Regions from separate parts of the Exiguobacterium sp. s152 genome, predicted to be linked through region 1. Evidence: riboswitches for the same ligand, from Rfam matches in the RefSeq annotation. Region 1 holds a riboswitch; each other region holds the start of a gene.

Region 1 (4,358 bases):
AGTTCGTCTTTAATCTCGGCCAGTTCAAGCCAACGTGCCGTAAGGCTCATACGGCCACCTCCTTCAAATGATGGGTGATGTCGTCAAACGTCTCGAACGGGGCGTAACGGATGCCTGCGTCTTCGCAGAGCGTGATGAGTTGACCTCGGGCGTAGACGAAGTCGGCACGCTTCGCGACCTCGAAGTCGGTCACCGAGTCGCCGATGACGATTAAGCGGTCGGCGGGATTGACGATGCGGCGAGCGAGCGTCGGCTTGCAACAGCCGCAATCGTTCGTGCACTGTTCGTCGCAAGCGTGCGACCACGTGACGGTTACCGTCTCAGCAGAGAAGTCGGCGACGTTGCAGTAGATATGCTCGGGGTCGACGTGGCCTGCTAAAATTGGATGGACGAAAAAGTCCATCCCGCCGCTGACGACGTCAAACTTCCAGCCGTGGGCCCGAACTTGTTCTAAAAATGCCGGGAACCCTTGGCGGAGCGTGATCCGCTCCAACAAATAATCACGGTAAGCCGGGGCAGCCGCGCTCGGCAATAGTTGAAACAGTTGACCGACGCCGGAGCGGATTGAAATCCGTTGTTCGAGGACCGCATCTTTCAACTCGACCCAAGCCGGCGGGGCGAACGCTTTCATCAAGGCGATGATATTGTCTTCCGCCGTGATCGTCCCGTCGAAGTCGCACAGGATATGGATCGTCATCGCGACGCCCACGCCTTTAACGCGGTATCGAGTTCGTCCGTCTGTCCTTCGGTGTGACCGAGGACGTGAGTGATGGCTTGGCGGAAAGCACGGGCCCCGGCGGCTGCACCGTCCGGGTGACCATGAATGCCACCGCCGGCGTTGATGACGACATCTGTCCCGAAATCACGAATGATATCGGCGACAAGCCCCGGATGAATCCCAGCTGACGGGACCGGTAAAATTGGTTTCGACCAATGCGGTTCGGCGCTCAAGTCACGAATCGCGAACGCCTCGTCCCGTGGTGTCGCGAGCGAACCGTACGGAGACGGGAAGAGCGTCAAATCGGCCCCGGCGAGGCGTGGGAGTTTACCGAGTAAGAGCGAATGACTGATGGACCCGGTCAAGGCGCCGGCAAAGGCCGGGTGAGCCAAAATCGGCACACGGATGTCTGGGTCGTTCGCAAGTTCGCGCAGTGCGTCAAGACCGTACGTATAGACGTTGAATAGAAGCGCCGTCGCACCGGCCTCAATCAGCCGGAGTGCCTGGTCGCGCAGAGCGAACACAGGACCGCTCAACGTGATGGCATAGAGGACACGCTTCCCGGTCGCCTCAAAGTGCGCTTGAATGACGGCCGCTCCGATGCGGGCCCGTTCGAGCGATGGGGTGAGCGGGTTGTCGTATAAAATTTCGTCGTCTTTGACGATATCGATGCCTCCGGCAAACTGATCGCGGAGTTGCTGCTCGAGAAACGCGAGGTCACGGCCGATGACACCTTTGAAGATGCTCATGACGAGCGGGCGATCATGGACACCGAGCAAATCGCGAATCCCTTCGACGCCGAACTTGGCGCCTTTGAAATGAGGCGCGAGCGTCTCGGGCAACGTCAAATCGATTAACCGGATTGAATCGTCGAGGGACAGTTTCCCGAACGTCGTCGTCAAGATGGATGAAAAGTCAGGGCTGACATTATGTAACGGGTAGCGGATCGTGAAGCGGCTCGTCGTATCCGTATGTGTGGTCGACACGACCTCACCCCGGTACGCCTGTAACTGCTCTTGCTCTAAGTGAGGCAGCTCCGTCCAAGTACCGACGGTCAGCTCGAGGGCGATTTTGTCGGCGACGGTCGCGACCGCGTCCGTTCGTTTGATTTCATATGTGGCAGTGATACTCATATGGTTCCTCCTTCCAGGCAAACAAAAAATGACCCCATGCCGAGGCAAGAGGTCATCATAAAAAATGAACTCTTATCTCTCAGCTTTCGCTGCAAGAATTAGCACCGTGCCATCTCTGGTCGGTTGCTGCGACATCATCGGGCTCGTCCCTCCGTCTGCTCTTGATAAGAATGTGATTTGAAGTTGTGAAATTTAATTGAATTTTTGCACAGAATCGTCACGTCGTCAATTCCTTTTTTTCCAAAAAAAATATTTTGGGGAGTTGTTTCCATATATGCACAAAAAAAGACGGAGGTGCACGGAGAAAATGACGTTGACAATTGTGACGTCAAGTCCGTAATATTCATCACATAAGTTCACCGAATCGAATAAACCACTCTTATCGCGAGTTGGCAGAGGGAATTGGCCCGATGACGCCGCAGCAACCGACCACTAGGCACGGTGCTACATCCACCAGACGAATGTCTGACAGATGAGAGGAACAACCATTTTGGCTGTGCCTCTTTCTCGCGGAGAAAGGGGCTTTTTTTGTGGGCAACTTACAGGAAGGGGAAAACATCATGTCATATCAACCATTTACAGAACAGACCGTCGTCGAGCACGTCCGTCAACTAGGATACTTGCAAGACGGAATCGCCGAGTGTGAGGAAATCGGGGACGGTAATTTGAATCTCGTGTTTCGGATTCGCCAAGGCGAACAGCGCCTAATCGTCAAACAGGCGCTCCCATACGCCAAAGTTGTCGGCGAGAGCTGGCCGCTTACGCTCGAACGGGCATGGATTGAACAGTTGGCACTCCGTGAGTTTGCGAACGTGGCGCCGCGTTTCGTCCCGGACGTCCTCGGCAGCGACCGGACGCTCGCCTACACGATTTTAGAAGATCTGTCTGATTATGAGATTGTCCGCACCGGTTATTTGAAGGGGGAGAGCTATCCGGAACTCGCGCGTCATGTCGGTGAATTTTTAGGAGAGACGCTGTTCGCGACGTCGGATTATGCGGCCGGACCAATTGCGAAGAAGCGGATTGAACGTGACTATTACAATCCGGAACTGTGTGACATCACCGAGAAGCTCATCTTCACCGACCCGTTCAAAGACGCAGAGTCGAACAACATCGAGGCGGCGCTTCGAGAAGATGTCGAACGCCTTTGGCAAGACCAGGCACTGAAGGTCGAGGTGACGAAACTGAAAGTCGGATTTGTCACGAAACATGAGGCGCTTCTGCACGGTGACCTACATACGGGCAGCATCTTCGCGACCCAACAAGAGACGAAAATCATCGATCCAGAGTTCGCATTTTACGGACCGTTCGGCTTCGACCTGGGCCAAATCATCGCCCATTTGACGCTGTCGACGTTCTATGACCCGTTCAAACGCTTCGAACGTTTCACAGACGTCTTGACGGTGTGGGAGACGTTTGAGAAGACGTTCCGGGCCAACTTTGAGCGCGCCGTCGAACCGTTCAACACGGACGGTTTTGTCGACGAGTTGTTGCGGACGATCTTCAGCGACACGATCGGCTACGCCGGTTGCGAACTCATTCGCCGTGCCGTCGGACTCGCCGGTGTCGCCGATCTCGAGACGTTGCCGGAAGCGACGCGGCTCGAACGAAAACGTGACGCGCTTGCCCTCGGGACGGCGCTCATCAAAGAACGCCACAGCGTCGAATCGATTGACGACTTGGTGACGCTTTTGTCGGGGGTGCGCGTATGACGGTCCAAAACATCCGCTTTAATTCGCAAACGGACGAACTCATCGTATTGGATCAGACGTTGTTGCCGCACGAAGAGCGTTACGTGACAATCGAGACGCTTGAACAGGCCGAACATGCCATCGAGACGCTCCAAGTCCGCGGCGCCCCGGCCATCGCTTATTTCGGAGCGTTCGTCCTCGCCAAAGAGGCGGGCCGGTTAATCGATGACCCGGACTTCACGCGTCGGCTCGACCTCGTCGGACGCCGCTTGATTGCGACCCGGCCGACAGCGGTCAATTTGCAAAACGTGATTGAATCGCTCCTTGATTTAAATGTCGGGGACGACTTTGAGGCGATTGCCGAGGAAATCAAACGGCGCGCCATCGCTTTGTACGACCGGGACGTCGATACGTATCGGGCCATCGGCGAGCATGCACTGACGGTGTTGCCGGCCGGAGGGAACGTGTTGACGATTTGCAACGCCGGTGCCATCGCGACATCGCGATACGGCACGGCGCTCGCGCCGTTTTACGTCGGAAAAGAACAGGGCGTATCTTTCAACGTCTTCGCCTGTGAGACGCGGCCGCTCCTGCAAGGGGCACGCCTCACTGTCTGGGAACTCGACCGGGCCGATATCGACGTGACGCTCATCACAGACAATATGGCGGCTTGGACGATTCAGTCAAAACGAGTCGACGCCATCATCGTTGGAGCCGACCGTATCACACGGACGGGTCACGTCGCCAATAAAATCGGGACGTTGCAGCTCGCCGTCCTTGCCAAACATTACGGCATTCCGTTCTACGTCGCGGCGC
Region 2 (4,358 bases), on a different contig from region 1:
TGTTCATCCGGATCCCCCCTTTTCCTACATATATGTAGTGTACTTCTATTGGTGAACCAAAACTACTGCAAATAAAAAAGGCCCGGGATAGCCCGGGCCTTGACGAAATTATTGTTTGACCGGTACGACTGCACCTTTGTACTCATCCAAAATCCACTGTTGTGTCTCTTCTGACGTGAGGACTTCAAGGAGTGCTTTGACGCGCTCATCATCTTCGTCGCCTTCACGTGTGACGATCAAGTTGACGTAAGGTGAATCTTCGCCTTCGAGAGCGATTGCGTCTTCGAGTGGGTTGAGGCCGGCATCAATCGCGTAGTTCGTGTTGATGAGGACCGCGTCCCCTTCACCGTTGTTGAACGCTTGCGGGAGAAGTGCCGCTTCGACGTCCGTCTTGAACTCCAAGTTTTTCGGGTTGTCGACGATGTCTGAAACCGTCGCGTCCGTTGTCTTGCCTTCCGCGAGTGTGAGCAAGCCTTCAGATTGAAGCATCGTGAGGATACGTCCGTGGTCAGCGACCGACGAGCTCATGATGATTTCAGCGCCTTCTGGAAGCTCATCGAGTGACGCGTAATCTTTCGAGTACACACCGATCGGCTCAATGTGAACGCCGCCAGCTGAAGCGAATTTGTAGTCTTTGTTTTCAGCCATTTGTGACTCGAGGTACGGTTCGTGTTGGAAGTAGTTCGCGTCCAATTCACCGTCTGCGAGCGTCTTGTTCGGGAGGACGTAGTCTTGGAACTTCTTGATTTCGAGCGTATAGCCCTTCTCTTCGTATTCGTCTTGGACGTGCTCTAAAATCTCAGCGTGTGGGACGTTTGATGCGCCGACGACAAGTGTCTTGTCATCGCCTGAACCTGATTCTGAATCCCCGCCGCCACAAGCCGCGAGAATCGTAAGTGCTGAAGCTGCCGTTAAACCGAGTACTGTTTTCCATGATTTCATTATAAAACCCCTCCAAATTTTCTATTTAGATTAAGCGGAACGCTTATCGATTACAGATACGAGTCGATCGCCGATGAATTGAATGACGAAGACGATGACCAAGATTAATACGGTCGCGACGAACGTGACGTCACTTTGTGAACGCTGGAATCCTTCGAGGAACGCCAAGTTCCCGAGTCCTCCACCGCCGACGACCCCTGCCATCGCCGTGTAACCGACGATCGCGACGATCGTGACCGTGATGCCTGACACGATGGCCGGCAATGCTTCTGGGAACAACACTTTATAGACAATCTGCCATTTTGTCGCACCCATCGACTCAGCCGCCTCGATGACGCCGCGGTCGACTTCGCGAAGCGCGAGCTCGACCATCCGCGCATAGAACGGGGCCGCACCGATGATAAGTGCCGGCAGTGCTGCCGTTGACCCGAGCATCGTCCCGACGACGAGTAACGTGAACGGGATGAGCAAGATAATCAAAATGATGAACGGGATTGACCGGAAGATGTTGACGACCGCGCTGATTACCGTGTAAATCGGACGGTTCTTCATCATGAGCGGCTCGTTCGTGACATATAACAGCATCCCGAGGGCGAGACCGATGACGAACGTCGCGGCTCCGGCGACGAGCGTCATATAGAGCGTCTCCCACGTCTGTTCTAACATGACTTGCCAATCTACATTAGGAAACATCGCTTTCTACCTCCACTTCCACTGCCTGTGATCGGATTGAGGCGATGGCCCGCTCGACTTCAGCCGGCTCTCCGATCAATTGGATGAATAATGTCCCGAGGGCACCGACTTGTGACTGCGTCACGTTTCCGCCGATGATGTTGAAGCCGATGTCATGCTGCTTCAACACTTCCGACAGGATCGGTTGTTCGGCCGTCTCGTTCAAGAATTTGAGCTTGACGATTTGACCGCTCGGATAACGAGCTTTCAAATGTTCGAACGTGAGCGACATGTCTTCGACCGCGCCGATCTGTTTGACGAACTCTTTCGTGATCGGCTGTTCCGGGTGTTGGAACACGTCGGCGACTTGCCCGGTCTCGACGACCTTTCCGGCCTCCATGACGGCGACACGGTGACAAATCTTTTGGATGACGTGCATCTCATGGGTGATGAGGACGATTGTCAAACCGAGTTTCTTGTTGATGCTGACGAGCAGTTCGAGAATCGAATCCGTCGTCTTCGGGTCGAGTGCGCTCGTCGCTTCATCGCAGAGGAGCACTTCTGGATTCGTAGCGAGCGCACGGGCTATCCCGACTCGCTGCTTTTGGCCGCCTGATAGTTGTGACGGATAGCTGTCTTCTCGTCCGGCGAGGCCAACGAGTTCGACGAGTTCTTGGACGCGGCGTTTGCGCTCGCTCGCCGGTACCCCGATGAGCTCGAGCGGGAAGCTGATGTTCTCAGCGACCGTGCGCGACCATAATAAGTTGAAGTGTTGGAACACCATCGAGACGTTTTTACGTACCCCGCGCAGTTCCTTCGGCGTGAGCTTCGTCAGCTCGCTGCCGGCGACCACGATTTCACCGCTTGACGGTGCCTCGAGTCGGTTGAGCAAACGGATGAGCGTCGACTTCCCCGCCCCTGAATATCCGATTATTCCAAAAATTTCGCCGCTTTCGATCGTAAGCGACACATCATCGACCGCCTGGACCCGACCGTTTTTCGTGTCGAACCATTTGGCCACATTGCGTAATTGAATCAATCCATTTCCCTCCTGACAACAAAAAAAGTACGCACGTTTGAGCAAACGTGCGTACTTTATCGTACGGACAACGATTGCTCTCATCTTCCAAGGTATACACCTTGCTGGAATTAGCACCATTTCGGATTGCTCCGCGGTTGCTGGGCGTCATAGGGCCAGTCCCTCAGCCTCTCTTGATAAGAGTGGTTGCGTATTTGATTAGCTTTATCATAGCGACACATTATTTTCATGTCAAACTATTTTTTTCAGCAAAATAAAAAAAGGTGCCATCCGAGGATGACACAGAACGTAGCACCTTGAGTCACTGAAGGACAACCCATAGATGAACCTCTTTTGCCCGATCAGAGCATTCATCCTTATATGGGGGATTTTTACCCAACCATCACTCGGTCTTCGAACGGACCATGCAATTACGCGACCGGTGCCCCGACGCTTGATTTTTTTGGGGGACAATCGAAGGGAAGGTCCACCTGAAATCGCGTAAGCTCATGCAGCGGTTGTTCGAAAACGTCTTGATGACGGGAAAATCTCGTCCTATGTTGTGTTCAAGTAAGATGTTGTAATGAATATATCATTCGTGAACTTTCTGTGTCAACTGATTATTTAAAATTTTCAGATTATTCTAATCATCCTATCTCACTTAACGAAAGATAGGACGTGCTGGACGTTTTGAAATGCGTACAAACGATCGCGAACTTGGCCATTCTCCAGCTTCAATAGCGCCGGAACGCTCATGACCTGATACGCCTCGAGTTCGTTCGGGATAAAGTTGGCATCGCGTTTTTCAATCTTCAATTCTGGGTCGACCGCCTCGACGACCGAGAGCATCCGCTCGGCCACGGCGCATGTACCGCACATTGGGGCGTATATATATAAGAATCCGTCTGTCATCATTTTGCTCACCTCTCTTCTAAGTATATGAATCCGGGCCAATCGGTTCAAAAGTTGTGCTCAAATGGAAAATTCTGAACATTTCAACATTTCTTGTTGACGCTCGGCAGAAAGAGGCATAGTATGGTCATTAACTTTATCGCTTTTGTACATAACAGCAAACCAGTAGAAAAGGACAGGTGAATCCCCAATGACGGAAGAGAAGCTTACCGGAAAACAATTTTTAATGAACGTCTTGAACGGCCTCAGTCTTGCCATTCTCATCGCCCTCATCCCGAGCGCTTTGCTCGGTGAATTAACGAAAGCCATCTTGCCGTATTTTCCGTCCTTGCAGTTCATCTTAGATGCGACGACGATTGCGATGCGCCTCTTACCGGTCATCATCGGTGTCGCTGTCGCCATGCAGTTCGGACGATCGGCGCTCGAGGCCGGGACGATCGGCATCGCGACTCAGGTCGGAAGTGGCGCCATCCGCATCGAGGAAGGCGCGTTCCTCATGGCCGGAATCGGTGACGTCATCACGGCCGGTGTGACGGCCGCTCTCGCGACGTTCCTCGTCATGCAGTTGTCGCCACGCCTGAAGACATACACGGTACTCGTCTTGCCGATGACGGTCATCGTCGTCGCGGGAGGCATCGGCGCGTTCCTACTCACTTACATCTCACAGATTACGACGTACGTCGGAACGATCATCATGACGATGACTGAACTGCAACCGATCGTGATGGGCATGTTAATCGCGATGGCGTTCTCGCTCATCATCGTATCGCCAATCTCGACGGTCGGAATTGCCACAGCCATCAGCCTGTCTGGT
Region 3 (4,358 bases), on a different contig from region 1:
GCGGCAGTCCGATCAACGTCGAGATGACGAGCGCGATGCCGGTCATCGTGAGCGTCTGAATCGTCCCCGTCCAAATCAAGTCACCCCAATTTTCCCAAAACTGAAGCATGGTTCGTCACCTCCTTCACTTTCACACCGCTCGCCTCTAAGAAACGGACGGCTTGGTCGGTCTGGGCCTTATCGCCGTCCAAATGGACGAGCAGATTACCGACGAGACCACCTTTCAACTTTTTGATGCCGCCCCCGATGATGTTCGGCAGTAAGCCGAACCGTTTCGTCAATTGGGCGAGCACGGCCTGTTCACTTTGATGGCCGATGAACGACAAGTTGACGAGCGTCCCGTGCGTGCTCAATTCGTCGACGACCTCTTTCGGGACATCGAGGTTCGTTTTCAAGAATTTGCGCGTCGTCGCATGCTGCGGGTCAGAGAACACGTCGAGCACGTTCCCTTCTTCGATGATCCGGCCGGCCTCGATAACCGCGACCCGGTCGCAGATGCGCTCGATGACTTCCATCTCGTGGGTGATGAGGAAAATCGTCAGCCCGAGCTCGCGGTTGATGTCGAGCAACAGGTCGAGGATCGACTCGGTCGTCTCTGGGTCGAGCGCGCTCGTCGCCTCGTCGCTGAGCAAGATGTCCGGCTCATGCGCGAGGGCGCGGGCGATGGCGACACGTTGCTTCTGTCCGCCCGACAATTGCTCCGGGTAATGTTTCCGATGGTCCGTCAATCCGACGATGTCGAGATACTTGTCGACACGCTCACGGATCGTGCGCTTATCAAGCCCCTCGAGACGGAGCGGGATGGCGACGTTCTCTTCGACGGTCGCCGTCTTCAGCAGGTTGTAATGTTGGAAAATCATCCCGATGCGATGACGCAGCTTCGAGAGCCCTCGTTTGTCGAGTCTCGTGATGTCCTGTCCTTCGATTTCGACCTGGCCCGACGTCGGGCGTTCGAGCAGGTTGATCATACGGATGAGCGTGCTCTTGCCGGCCCCGCTTCGCCCGATGATACCGAAGATTTCGCCTTTATCGATGGTGAGCGAGACGTCGTCGAGTGCGGTGACGGCACTTTTATTTACCGTGAACGTCTTCGTGATGCCTTTAAGTGCGATCATAGGCCCTCCTTAAAACGCCGGGACGATCGAGCCGTCGAACGTCTCTTCGATGAACGTCCGGACCTCGTCCGAGTGATAGTACGATTTGAGCGTGGCGACGACTTCGTCATCCTTGTTGTCGGTGCGGACGACGACGTAGTTCGGATACGGGTTGTCGACCGTGTCCTCGTGGAACAAAGCGTCCTCGTTGATGGACAGGCCGGCACCCATCGCGAAGTTCGTGTTGATGGCCGCGAGCGCGACTTCCGGGAGCTGGGTCGGGAGCTGCGACGCCTCGAGCTCGATGAATTCAAGGTTGAGCGGGTTCTCGGCAATATCGCGTTTCGTCGCCTTGTCCGTCAAGCCTTCCTTCAGCGTGATGAGTCCCGCTGTCTCATACAGACGTAGCGCCCGCAACTCGTTCGCCGGGTCGTTCGGGACAGCGACCTTGTCGCCTTCTTTTAAATCTTTAATGTCCGTCAACTTCTCTGAGTAGAGACCCATCGGGAAGGCGACGGTCTTGAACACGTCGTCGATTTTATAGTCTTTATCGGCTTTTTGCAGTTCGAGGAATGAGAGCGTCTGATAGCTGTTGACGTCGAGGCTGCCCTCGGCGAGCGCTGTGTTCGGCGTATTGTAGTCGTTGAACACCTTGATATCAAGCTCGAGTCCGTCTTCGGCCGCGAGTTCTTTCACTTTCTCGGCGATCTGTTGGTGCGGCCCGCCCGTGACGCCGATCGTGAGCGACTCCGTGCTGAGCGCCTCACTTGCGTCCGATTGTCCGCATGCTGAGAGCGCGATGGCGGCGAGTAGTGATGTTCCTGCAAGTACTGTTTTCTGTTTGATGTTCATTTGTTTTCCTCCTCCAAAATGAAAGCCCGCTACTCATTCAGAGTGGCGGGCACGACAAGTCAAAGTCGGACACGCTCATCTCCCAGACGATTTCGTCTGTTGGAATTAGCACCATGATCATTACGATCTGGTTGCCGGGTTTCATAGGGCCAGTCCCTCCACCACTCTTGATAAGCAATCGGTCTATTTAGTTGTTATCATCTTACTTTTAATTCTTTTAATTGTAAATAGATAATTGTAAATTTTCAAAAATTATTTTCAAAAAGTCTTTATCGAGCGGTTCCGGCAACTGTTGCAGCTCGGTCTCCGTCATGACGGAGTCGACCAGTACCGGGATGTCGCTCGACCCGACCCCGAGCGTCTCGAGCGTCGTCGGGGCACCGAACCGTTTCAACCAGGCTTCCAAATACGGGGCATCGGCCGAGCGCCGCAAGCGCTCTTGGACGATTAGGCCGAAGCCGACCTTGTCTCCGTGCAAGAATGAGTGGGTCGACTCGAAGCGGCTGAGCGCATTATGGACCGCATGGCCCACGGCGACGCGTGTCCCGGCGTCACCAAATCCACCGACGGCGCCGCCGATGGCGAGCACGTGATCGACCGCGAAGCGGACGTCGTCACTATACGACTCAAAAGCGTGCTCGGTCAATTCAAGTTTGACGAGACGCCCGCACTGCTCGGCCAAGACGAGTCCGGTGTTGACGCCGGCGTCAGCTGAGCTGTCCCCGCTCAAATAGCGGGCCTCATAAAACTTTGCGACCGTGTCGATGACACCGGCCCGGAAGTACTCGTATGGGGAGCGTCTGATGACGCGTGAGTCGACGATGACCCGCTCGATGACGACGCGGAACATGTCGTAGCGGTCGTAGCTCCCGTCCTCCTGATAGACGACGCTGAGCGGTGTGAACGCCGCACAGTTCGAGGCGAGCGTTGGGACGACGATGAGCGGGACGTTCCGTTGATAGGAGACGAGTTTGGCCGTATCGATGAGCTTGCCGCCTCCGACGGCGATTAACACGTCGGCGTCCAACGGTTTGAGCCGTTTGACTTCCGAGTCCATGCACTCCCCGCTGAACCTTGTTGCCGGATAGTCCGCGATGGCCGGAAAGATGGCTCGGACGACGTCATACCCGTTCTGACCGTGCAGGACGTGGGCACGTCGGCCGTCGACTAAGTCATCGAGACGGTCGAGCGCGTCATCGGCGTGGTCATATTCAAGGACGGCCTGACGAATCATGCCCGCACCTCCTCATAGGCGGCAAACAACCGCTCGATTCGTTCGACGGCCTCGTCAATCTTCGGTTCCGGTGAGACGAGGCCGAAGCGGACGTATCCGTTCCCTTCCGAGCCGAAGAAATAGCCCGGGGTGACGGCGACACCGGCTTCATGCAGCAGTTTCCGCGAGAATGACTTGGCATCACCCTCAGGCACTTTCGCCCAGACGAAGAACGAGCCTTCCGGCGGTTCGACCGCCCAGCCGGCCCGGTTCAACCCGTCGATCAGGCGATCACGCCGTGCCTCGTACAGTCGGGCCAAATCGTCACGGATGGTACGGGGCGCCTCGAGCGCAGCGACAGCCGCCGCCTGGATGGCCGAGAACACGCTGACGTGGACGTGGTCCTGATACGTGTTGATCGCCTCGATGATGTCCGCGTTCCCGACGGCGAAGGCGACGCGCCAACCGGACATGTTGAACGCTTTCGACATCGTATATACCTCGATGCCCACTTCTTTCGCCCCTTCCGCCTGCAGGAAACTCGGCGGGACATGTCCATCGAATCCGATGCTGCCGTATGCGAAATCGTGGACGACCATCAAGTCCCGCTCCCGGGCGAAACGGACGGTATCGTCAAAGAAAGCGGGTGAGGCGACGGCTCCGGTCGGATTGCTCGGGTAGTTTAAATACATGAGTCTTGCCTCTTGCGTATCGAGCGTCTCATAGTCCGGCAAGAAGCCGTTCTCTTCCCGGAGGACGAGGTCACGGACGACCGCACCGGCGAGACGGGCCCCCGAGATATAATCGGGATAGCCGGGATTCGGCAACAAGATGCCATCGCCAGGTTCGAGCACGCATTGCGGCAACGTAATCAGTCCGGACTTAGAACCGATGAGAATCGCGACTTCTGTCTCGGCGTCGAGTTCAACCCCGTACTCGTTCAAATAGAACGTCGCCACCGCTTGCTTCAGGCGGGCCTGACCGCGGAACGGACCGTATTGATGGGTCGAGGCATCAAGGAGCGCCGTCTGGAGCGCGTCGCAAATCGGCTCAGGCGTCGGCAGGTCAGGCGTCCCTTGCCCGAGTCGGATGATGTCGCGGCCGGCCTGTTCGAGTTCGGCCACCTCGTTCGCGAGTCCGACGAAATGTTGAGGCGGTAACGTTTTTAGTAAGTGTGAGCGTCTGTCAGTCATGAATAG

What was found. A riboswitch is a leader RNA that binds a small molecule or an ion and turns the genes downstream of it on or off. The one in region 1 is predicted to bind S-adenosylmethionine.
Region 2: linked by a shared signal. The riboswitch ahead of KNP72_RS02375 (methionine ABC transporter ATP-binding protein) and the one ahead of KNP72_RS11950 (2,3-diketo-5-methylthiopentyl-1-phosphate enolase) in region 1 are both predicted to bind S-adenosylmethionine.
Region 3: linked by a shared signal. The riboswitch ahead of KNP72_RS07050 (MetQ/NlpA family ABC transporter substrate-binding protein) and the one ahead of KNP72_RS11950 (2,3-diketo-5-methylthiopentyl-1-phosphate enolase) in region 1 are both predicted to bind S-adenosylmethionine.

The regions. Positions count from the first base shown of each region.
Region 1 covers NZ_JACSLX010000007.1:1,229-5,586, forward strand. The annotation lists gene KNP72_RS11940 (methylthioribulose 1-phosphate dehydratase) at 1-50, opposite strand, end outside; gene KNP72_RS11945 (2-hydroxy-3-keto-5-methylthiopentenyl-1-phosphate phosphatase) at 47-697, opposite strand; gene KNP72_RS11950 (2,3-diketo-5-methylthiopentyl-1-phosphate enolase) at 694-1,851, opposite strand; SAM riboswitch class I at 1,921-2,022, opposite strand; SAM riboswitch class I at 2,228-2,330, shown strand; gene mtnK (S-methyl-5-thioribose kinase) at 2,412-3,563, shown strand; gene mtnA (S-methyl-5-thioribose-1-phosphate isomerase) at 3,560-4,358, shown strand, end outside.
Region 2 covers NZ_JACSLX010000001.1:460,502-464,859, forward strand. The annotation lists gene KNP72_RS02360 (MDR family MFS transporter) at 1-7, opposite strand, end outside; gene KNP72_RS02365 (MetQ/NlpA family ABC transporter substrate-binding protein) at 109-942, opposite strand; gene KNP72_RS02370 (methionine ABC transporter permease) at 973-1,635, opposite strand; gene KNP72_RS02375 (methionine ABC transporter ATP-binding protein) at 1,625-2,653, opposite strand; SAM riboswitch class I at 2,731-2,836, opposite strand; gene KNP72_RS02380 (thioredoxin family protein) at 3,290-3,547, opposite strand; gene KNP72_RS02385 (PTS sugar transporter subunit IIC) at 3,735-4,358, shown strand, end outside.
Region 3 covers NZ_JACSLX010000003.1:58,902-63,259, reverse strand. The annotation lists gene KNP72_RS07060 (methionine ABC transporter permease) at 1-109, opposite strand, end outside; gene KNP72_RS07055 (methionine ABC transporter ATP-binding protein) at 81-1,115, opposite strand; gene KNP72_RS07050 (MetQ/NlpA family ABC transporter substrate-binding protein) at 1,125-1,946, opposite strand; SAM riboswitch class I at 2,019-2,123, opposite strand; gene KNP72_RS07045 (iron-containing alcohol dehydrogenase family protein) at 2,164-3,180, opposite strand; gene KNP72_RS07040 (aminotransferase class I/II-fold pyridoxal phosphate-dependent enzyme) at 3,177-4,352, opposite strand.